DNA from 2 places in the Shewanella sp. 125m-1 genome. Region 2 is predicted to be linked to the other one. Evidence: predicted binding sites of a transcription regulator. Region 2 holds the regulator's gene; the other holds the start of a gene.
The links. The regulator sigma-54, encoded in region 2, starts transcription at its own class of promoters, with help from an activator protein. The targets are predictions, from matches to a motif close to GTTGGCACGNNNNTNGNNT.

Region 1: a site for sigma-54 is predicted at 1,825-1,843, ahead of ACVBIK_RS18985 (YccF domain-containing protein). Genes of this name have one in related genera too.

What each region holds. Positions count from the first base shown of each region.
Region 1 is NZ_JBRILT010000060.1:6,220-9,928, forward strand. Features, by position in the region: gene ACVBIK_RS18980 (substrate-binding periplasmic protein) at 280-993, shown strand; gene ACVBIK_RS18985 (YccF domain-containing protein) at 1,370-1,777, opposite strand; gene ACVBIK_RS18990 (pyridoxal-phosphate dependent enzyme) at 2,106-3,020, shown strand; gene ACVBIK_RS18995 (hypothetical protein) at 3,282-3,455, opposite strand.
Region 2 is NZ_JBRILT010000010.1:13,063-16,771, forward strand. Features, by position in the region: gene lptA (lipopolysaccharide transport periplasmic protein LptA) at 1-207, shown strand, start outside; gene lptB (LPS export ABC transporter ATP-binding protein) at 204-935, shown strand; gene ACVBIK_RS06820 (RNA polymerase factor sigma-54) at 1,072-2,535, shown strand; gene hpf (ribosome hibernation promoting factor) at 2,565-2,852, shown strand; gene ptsN (PTS IIA-like nitrogen regulatory protein PtsN) at 2,855-3,298, shown strand; gene rapZ (RNase adapter RapZ) at 3,506-3,709, shown strand, end outside.

The sequences.
Region 1 (3,709 bases), on a different contig from region 2:
ATAGGGTCTATTTTGATAGAGGCTGTGCTAAATAGGACCTATTTTAGCCTGGAAGGCTAGATTTTTGGCGTTATTGTGGGGATTGACTAAAATCTTGGATAGGTTTAAAAACGCGGTCATCGGACTCTTCGCTTTGAAAAGTAGCTTTGAACAGCAGCTTTGAGTACAGGTGTGTGGCGTTGAATATAGAAAAGGTAAGGTGTGAAAACGAGTCTTTGCGTTTTGAGATACAAGAGCACGGCTTGGGCAGGCTTTTTTAAAAGGCAGGCTAAAGCTGCTGTGTGCCTATTGGCTTTATGCTGTGCCGGTGGAGCTTATGCCGATACCCTGTATTTGACTTCTGTTCATTGGCCGCCTTTCTCGGGAGGGCAATTAAAACATCAAGGCGCATGTATTGCTGTGACTCGAGCGGCGCTAAAAGCGGTAGGCCATAATGTTGTTGTAGATTTCTACCCATGGAGTCGAGCGGTGAGAATGGCATCACGTAATAATTCTAAGTACCTTGGTTACCTTCCTGAATATGCATATCCAACAGATAAGTTTGTTTTTTCTGAGTCTATGGGGCGAAGTGGCTTAGGTTTAGTAGAGCAAAAGTCCCATCCTATCAGCTGGACGCAGCAGAGCGACTTGAATCACTATACTATCGGAGTGGTTGAAGGTTATGTCAATACTCCAGAACTGGATGGGATGATGGCACAAGGAGTGCAGCCTTTTGAGGCGGTGGCATCGGATCAACATAATGTGAACAAGGTGGTTACTGGTCGAATCGACGGTGCGATAATTGATGAGCATGTTCTGCAGTATATTTTGGCGCAACCGAATATGAAGGCGCTAAAGCATAAACTGCAATTTAATAAGAAGCTTTTGACCTATAAAGAGTTATTTATCGCATTTAAAAATAATGAAGCGGGGCGTAAGTGGCGTGAGCGATTTAATCAAGGTCTTAGCAAAATTGATGTGAAGGCTATTTTAGAAAAAAATATGGTTCAGTGATGTTATTTATCTGAGTTAACCGGTATGAAACCTCAAGTCTTTTTCTCCCCAAATCGTCTTTATTAAAATACTTATTTATTAAAAACTGTCTTTATTAAAAGTCTTCTTTATCAAACTATCAATGAGAACAAATGAAATCAGCGACTTTTGGGCCACATCGCTGAGCAGTTAGCTCCTACATGATGAATGATATTGAGCGAAATCAAAGCCTGACAGGTTCGCCTTGAATGCGTAAAAGCTTACTCAATATTATTGAGCAAGCTTAGTTAACTTTTTTCATTAGTTAACTGATTACACAAGATAAGCATTCAAGATAGATTTGAGTTTCGACTCGCCACAAAAACCTTGCTGCAATACCTATTACTTAACAAGATCATTAGGCCTTTGCCACTACGGTTTGGCCGATAGGGGTTAAACTCAATATCGCTAATTTGAGATGTTGCAAAGCAAATGGGATCCCGATAATCGTGACCGCACAAGCTAATGCATGAGCAATGTGCCCGATAGCTAGCCAGATCCCAAAAAATAGGAACCAGATAATATTACCCACCATGCCAAATGCGCCGGTACCTATATCTTCACTGCCCGTTAGTGTGCGTCTATTGATTGAATCTTGTCCAAATGGCCAGAATGTCATTTCACCTATTACAAAGCAGGCTCTACCGAAGGGAATGCCGATAATACTGATAAAACACAGTAGCCCTACAAACCACCATGCTAGACCCATAACAAAACCACCTAAAACAAACCAAGCAATATTAAACACTAAACGTAGTACTGCCATTAACGGCTCCTTAATTTTCATTCCCTCTTTAGGGTATGTTTTTATCTAAGCGATTTTCGTGCCAACATGTAAGCTATTGTATTTAAGTGTTTTTAATTGTAATTTGCTAGTGAGTAGAAAGTATCGGTAAGCCTTTTGACTAATAATTAGTGATTTTTACATTGAGTCTTCAGCAGGCTTACTTTGCGGCTATGAGCAAAAATTGAGTTGTTGCTACTTTTAATCCTGTGGATAGGTTATTAATTCTCTTACCTCAAATGGGGCAAAGGTTTAGAATAGACTGGGAAAAATTATTAATTAACCGTCAGGGATCTGAGTGAGTACTTCTTTGTTAGCTAACACACCGGTAGAAACCATCTCTTTTAATGGCAATCATGTTTATGTCAAACGTGACGATCTGTTAAGTGAGGCATTTTCTGGAAATAAAGCGCGTAAATTTGCCTATTTTCTTGATAATGAATTTCCAGGTAAGTCTGGTTTAGTCGGCCATGGCTCGCCTGTAGCCAATTCTCTGTATTCGATGTCGGCATTAGCCAAAATTAAGGGATTAAGGCTCGATTTTTATGTCGACCATATTGCGGAACAGGTATTGAGCTCGACGGTTGGTAACTATGCCGCAGCCATCGCTAACGGTGCGAATGTCATTGATGTGTCAACGTTGTCGGATAGGCAAGATTTGAGCTGTATTGAGTATATTGAGCAACATGTTTTACCCCATCATGATGAACTACTGCTTGTTCCTGAAGGAGGGCGCTGTGAATATGCACGCTATGGGGTACATAAATTGGCACAAGAAGTGGTTGATTGGTGTGCGAGTGAGCAGCTAAGTGAGTTACGAGTGTTTCTCCCCTCGGGAACGGGCACAACGGCGGTATTTTTAAGTGAATATATGGCGTTATATGCGCCACACATCGAAGTATTAACGTGCGCCTGTGTCGGTGATAACGATTATCTAAAACAGCAGTTTAGGCTTCTGGTGAGTAATGAGCAATTACACCCTAGGATTGTTGATATAGGCAAAAAATATCATTTTGGTAAGCTGTATAAGCCTTTTTACGATATGTATAACAAGGTGTCAGAGTCAGGTATTGAGTTTGAACTACTTTACGATCCACTTGGCTGGATGTGTGTTGAAAAACTACTTGATACAGAGCCGTGCTTACCAATGCTTTATATTCACCAAGGCGGGTTACTCGGTAATGCAACTATGCTCCCCAGATATAAACGTAAATACAGCTTCTGAGATATAAACGTAAATATGACTGGTAAGATTTAAAGATTTAGCGGTAACAGACGCTTTGGAATATGAGTTAGGAAGAGATTATTCCATTTGGTTAGGCTAGATACCTTTCAGTTAAGTAAAGCAGTTAGGTAAAGCCTAAACCAAATGAATGTGACTAAATAGCTGAGTAGATGTGTCAGTCCTATTCGTTTGCCTATGAAGACAAACATTCGATACGAGTGAGAGGAGGTGTATCGAAGAGTCAGTTTTTACTATTTTAGCTTATTTATTGCTAGACAATAACCATTTCATAAATTGAAGCGCTTCAGTACGCTTAGAAAATGTTTGTCTATTTTTGCCTTGACTGTCAGTAAAGGCGATTGATGTTTTGTTGACTGAAATAGAATCAACTGGAAAGTTAACTGTAATTTCATGTCCATTTACTTGGTATGACATATGCCACACTCCTTTTATTTTAAGCTACCTAATACAGGTAGTGCTTTTTAACAATAAGATATCCTTAGCATTTTTGCGAAAGATGAATTTTAAGTTCTATTCGAGATTACTCATCTTTTAATGCTTATACAAGTCGCTTGCGTTTAATTATGTATGTGAATGTGTTTGCGATGTCACAAATTTCACATATAAACAAGCTGCTTAGCAGTTAAGCATAATGTTATGACAGTAGCATGACTGTAATAAAGATGATT
Region 2 (3,709 bases):
CGCACACTCACCTTAGTCGGCGAAGCCACCCTAGCGCAAGACGGTAGCCAGGTCACAGGTAACCGCATTAAATACAACATCAGTTTGCAACAGCTTATTGCAGAAAGTACTGGCAAGGGCGATGACAGAGTTATCACCATTATTCAGCCTGAAACCTATCAGGAAGAGAAACCAGAATCGCCAGCGAAAAAGCAGGAACAGCAATGAACCAAATCACCTTAAAAGCGGTCAATCTTGCTAAGAGCTATAAAAATCGTGCCGTCGTACAAGATGTTAGCTTAACCGTAAAGACAGGTCAGATTGTTGGTTTGCTTGGCCCAAACGGTGCAGGTAAAACAACGACATTCTACATGGTGGTTGGCCTAGTACAGAGTGATAAGGGTAAGATCTTTATTGATGATGACGATCTTACGCTCGATCCTATGCATTTACGCGCCCGTAAAGGTATCGGTTACCTACCTCAGGAAGCCAGTATTTTTAGAAAGCTGTCAGTACGTGACAACATCATGGCCGTCTTACAGACTCGTCATGACATCAATAACGAGCAACGTGAAGAACAACTTGAGCATCTACTCGAAGAGTTTCATATCACTCACATTCGTGACAGCCAAGGTATGGCATTGTCTGGAGGCGAACGCCGCCGGGTAGAAATTGCTCGGGCACTCGCAGCTAATCCAAAGTTTATCTTGTTAGATGAGCCGTTCGCGGGTGTTGACCCCATTTCAGTTATCGATATTAAAAAAATTATTGAACAACTTAAGAGTCGCGGTCTGGGCGTACTGATCACCGATCATAATGTTCGCGAAACTTTGGACGTTTGTGAGCGTGCTTACATAGTAAGCCACGGAAATCTGATTGCTGAAGGTACACCTGCCGAAATCTTGGACAACCAACAGGTTCGAGCGGTGTACTTAGGTGAACAATTCAGGCTATAGTTAATTCACAGTATGGAAGCTGAAAAACTCAATATGGAATTATTTCCAAAAAAAATCAACGTGTTGAGTTTTTGAGCAACCTTCGCCAGTTCAACGAGCTTTAACGTTTAACTACAGTGTAGGGAATAGCGGTAAAATGAAAGCGTCACTCCAGCTCAAAATGGGTCAACAGCTCACTATGACTCCCCAGTTACAACAGGCCATTCGCCTGTTACAACTGTCTTCTTTAGAGCTGCAACAAGAGATCCAACAAGCATTAGATTCTAATCCGTTACTGGAGCTAGATGAAGAGCAGTCAGATGGCGATATGATCAACGATGAAGATCACTCTGTAAATGACTCTAATAGTGAACTCACCCAAGATAGCGCAAGCGTTGACACCTCCGAAGCCCTCACCCAAGATTCCATGCCCGATGACCTGCCTATGGATACCACTTGGGATGAAGTCTACACCGTTTCCTCTAATGCTAGCTCAGGCGTAAGTCGTGAAGATGACATGCCATTCCAAGGCGAGACTAGCGAAGGCTTATATGAGCATCTTGAGTGGCAAAAGAACCTCACCCCATTTTCAGATAACGATCTTGCTATCGCCACCGCGATTATTGATGCGATCGATGAACGAGGTTATTTAACCCAGAGCTGTGACGAAATTCTCGAAGCGATGGGCGATCCTGAAACTGAACTCGATGAAGTCGAAGCCGTTTTAAAACGAATTCAACATTTTGATCCTATCGGTGTTGCCGCCCGCAACTTAAGTGAATGCCTACTTATCCAGCTAGCACAATATGCCGCAGATACACCGCACATTGAAAATGCAAGATTACTGATTAAAGACTATTTAGACCTTATTGCGGGGCGTGATTTTAGGCAGTTAATGCGTAAAACCAAACTCAAAGAGGATGATTTACGTGAGGCGATCACACTGATCCAAACTCTTAACCCAAGACCTGGGCTTGCCATTGCACGCAGTAAAGATGAATACGTCATTCCCGACGTGTCTGTCAGCAAGAAAAAAGGTCGCTGGGTGGTAGAGCTAAATCCTGACTATATGCCTAAGATTAATGTTAATCAGCATTACGCATCAATGGCGCGTAGCACAACGAATCAGGCCGACGGTCAATTTATCCGTGGCCACCTGCAAGAAGCTAAGTGGTTTATAAAGAGCCTGGAAAGCCGCAACGACACCTTATTGAAAGTGACAAACTGTATCGTCAAATTCCAGCAAGGCTTTTTTGAGTTCGGTGAAGAAGCCATGAAACCTATGGTACTCAATGACATTGCCGAAGCTGTTGAAATGCATGAATCTACCATTTCACGTGTTACCACACAGAAGTACATGCACACCCCAAGGGGCATTTTTGAACTAAAATATTTCTTCTCAAGCCATGTGGGTACCGACGATGGCGGAGAATGCTCATCGACAGCAATTAGGGCATTTATTAAGAAATTAGTCGCAGCTGAAAACCAGAGGAAACCGTTAAGCGATAGCAAAATGGCCCAGCTTCTGGCTGAACAAGGGATTAAAGTTGCTAGACGTACGATTGCAAAATATCGAGAAGCGATGCTGATCCCGCCCTCAAACCAACGTAAGAGTTTATAACTCAAAATTAGGCACATGGAGGATCGATAATGCAAATCAACCTGACAGGACATCACATCGAAATCACCGATTCACTACGCGGTTATGTAGAAGAGAAATTTACAAAGCTTGAACGACATTTCGATCAGATCAATAATGTGCACGTTATTTTGAATGTACAAAAAATGCAGCAGATTGCCGAAGCTAAAATTCACCTTAAAAAAGGGGAAGTATTTGCTATTTCGGAACATGCAGATATGTATGCTGCAATAGACTCCCTGATCGATAAACTAGATCGTCAGGTTATTAAACACAAAGAGAAGCTGACTAAACACTAACGATGGAACTAAGTACCATCCTGCAGCCGGAGTGCACTACCTGCGCCACTCCGGGCAGTAAGAAAAAAGTACTGGAGTTAATCAGTGACATTGCCGCTGTCCAGTACCCAACCCTTTCTTCACAAGAGATCTTTGAAAGTCTCTTGGCACGAGAGAAAATGGGTAGCACGGGAATAGGTAATGGTATAGCGATTCCTCATGGAAGGCTGTCGAATATAGAACGTCCAGTTGCAGTATTAGTTAAATGTGAAGTTCCTATCCCATTTGACTCATTCGATAAGCAGCCTGTCGATATTCTATTTGCTTTATTGGTGCCATCTGATCAGTGTGAGCAACATTTAGCAACACTGTCTTGTATGGCTGAAAAACTCAACGATAAAGCGGTGGTTAAGCAGTTGAGAAAGACCAGCAATGAATCAGAACTATACCAAGTCATTACCCAATAGCTAACTACTCAGGTCTTTAAGTTATTTATTTTTTTACACAAAAGGTAAATGATTTAAAGACCTAAGTAATTATTACAGCAATATTATTTATTCTTATTCACCCGCTCAACTTCTTGCTTTCAGCCTTAAAAAAGTTAATCTATACACTTACACAATATAACCACAAAAATCATACATTTTGTTTAATGTCTATCAGGTAATCATACGATGAAGCTTGTTTTAGTCTCAGGTCGCTCCGGTTCAGGTAAGTCCGTTCTATTAAGAATGCTAGAAGATCTCGGCTATTATTGTGTCGATAACCTGCCCTTGCCAATGATGGGGACCTTACTCAAAGAGCTATCGGGTAACACTAAGCTTGTCGCCATCAGTGTCGATATTCGTAACCTGCCAGAAAAGAAAGATGAGCTGGTT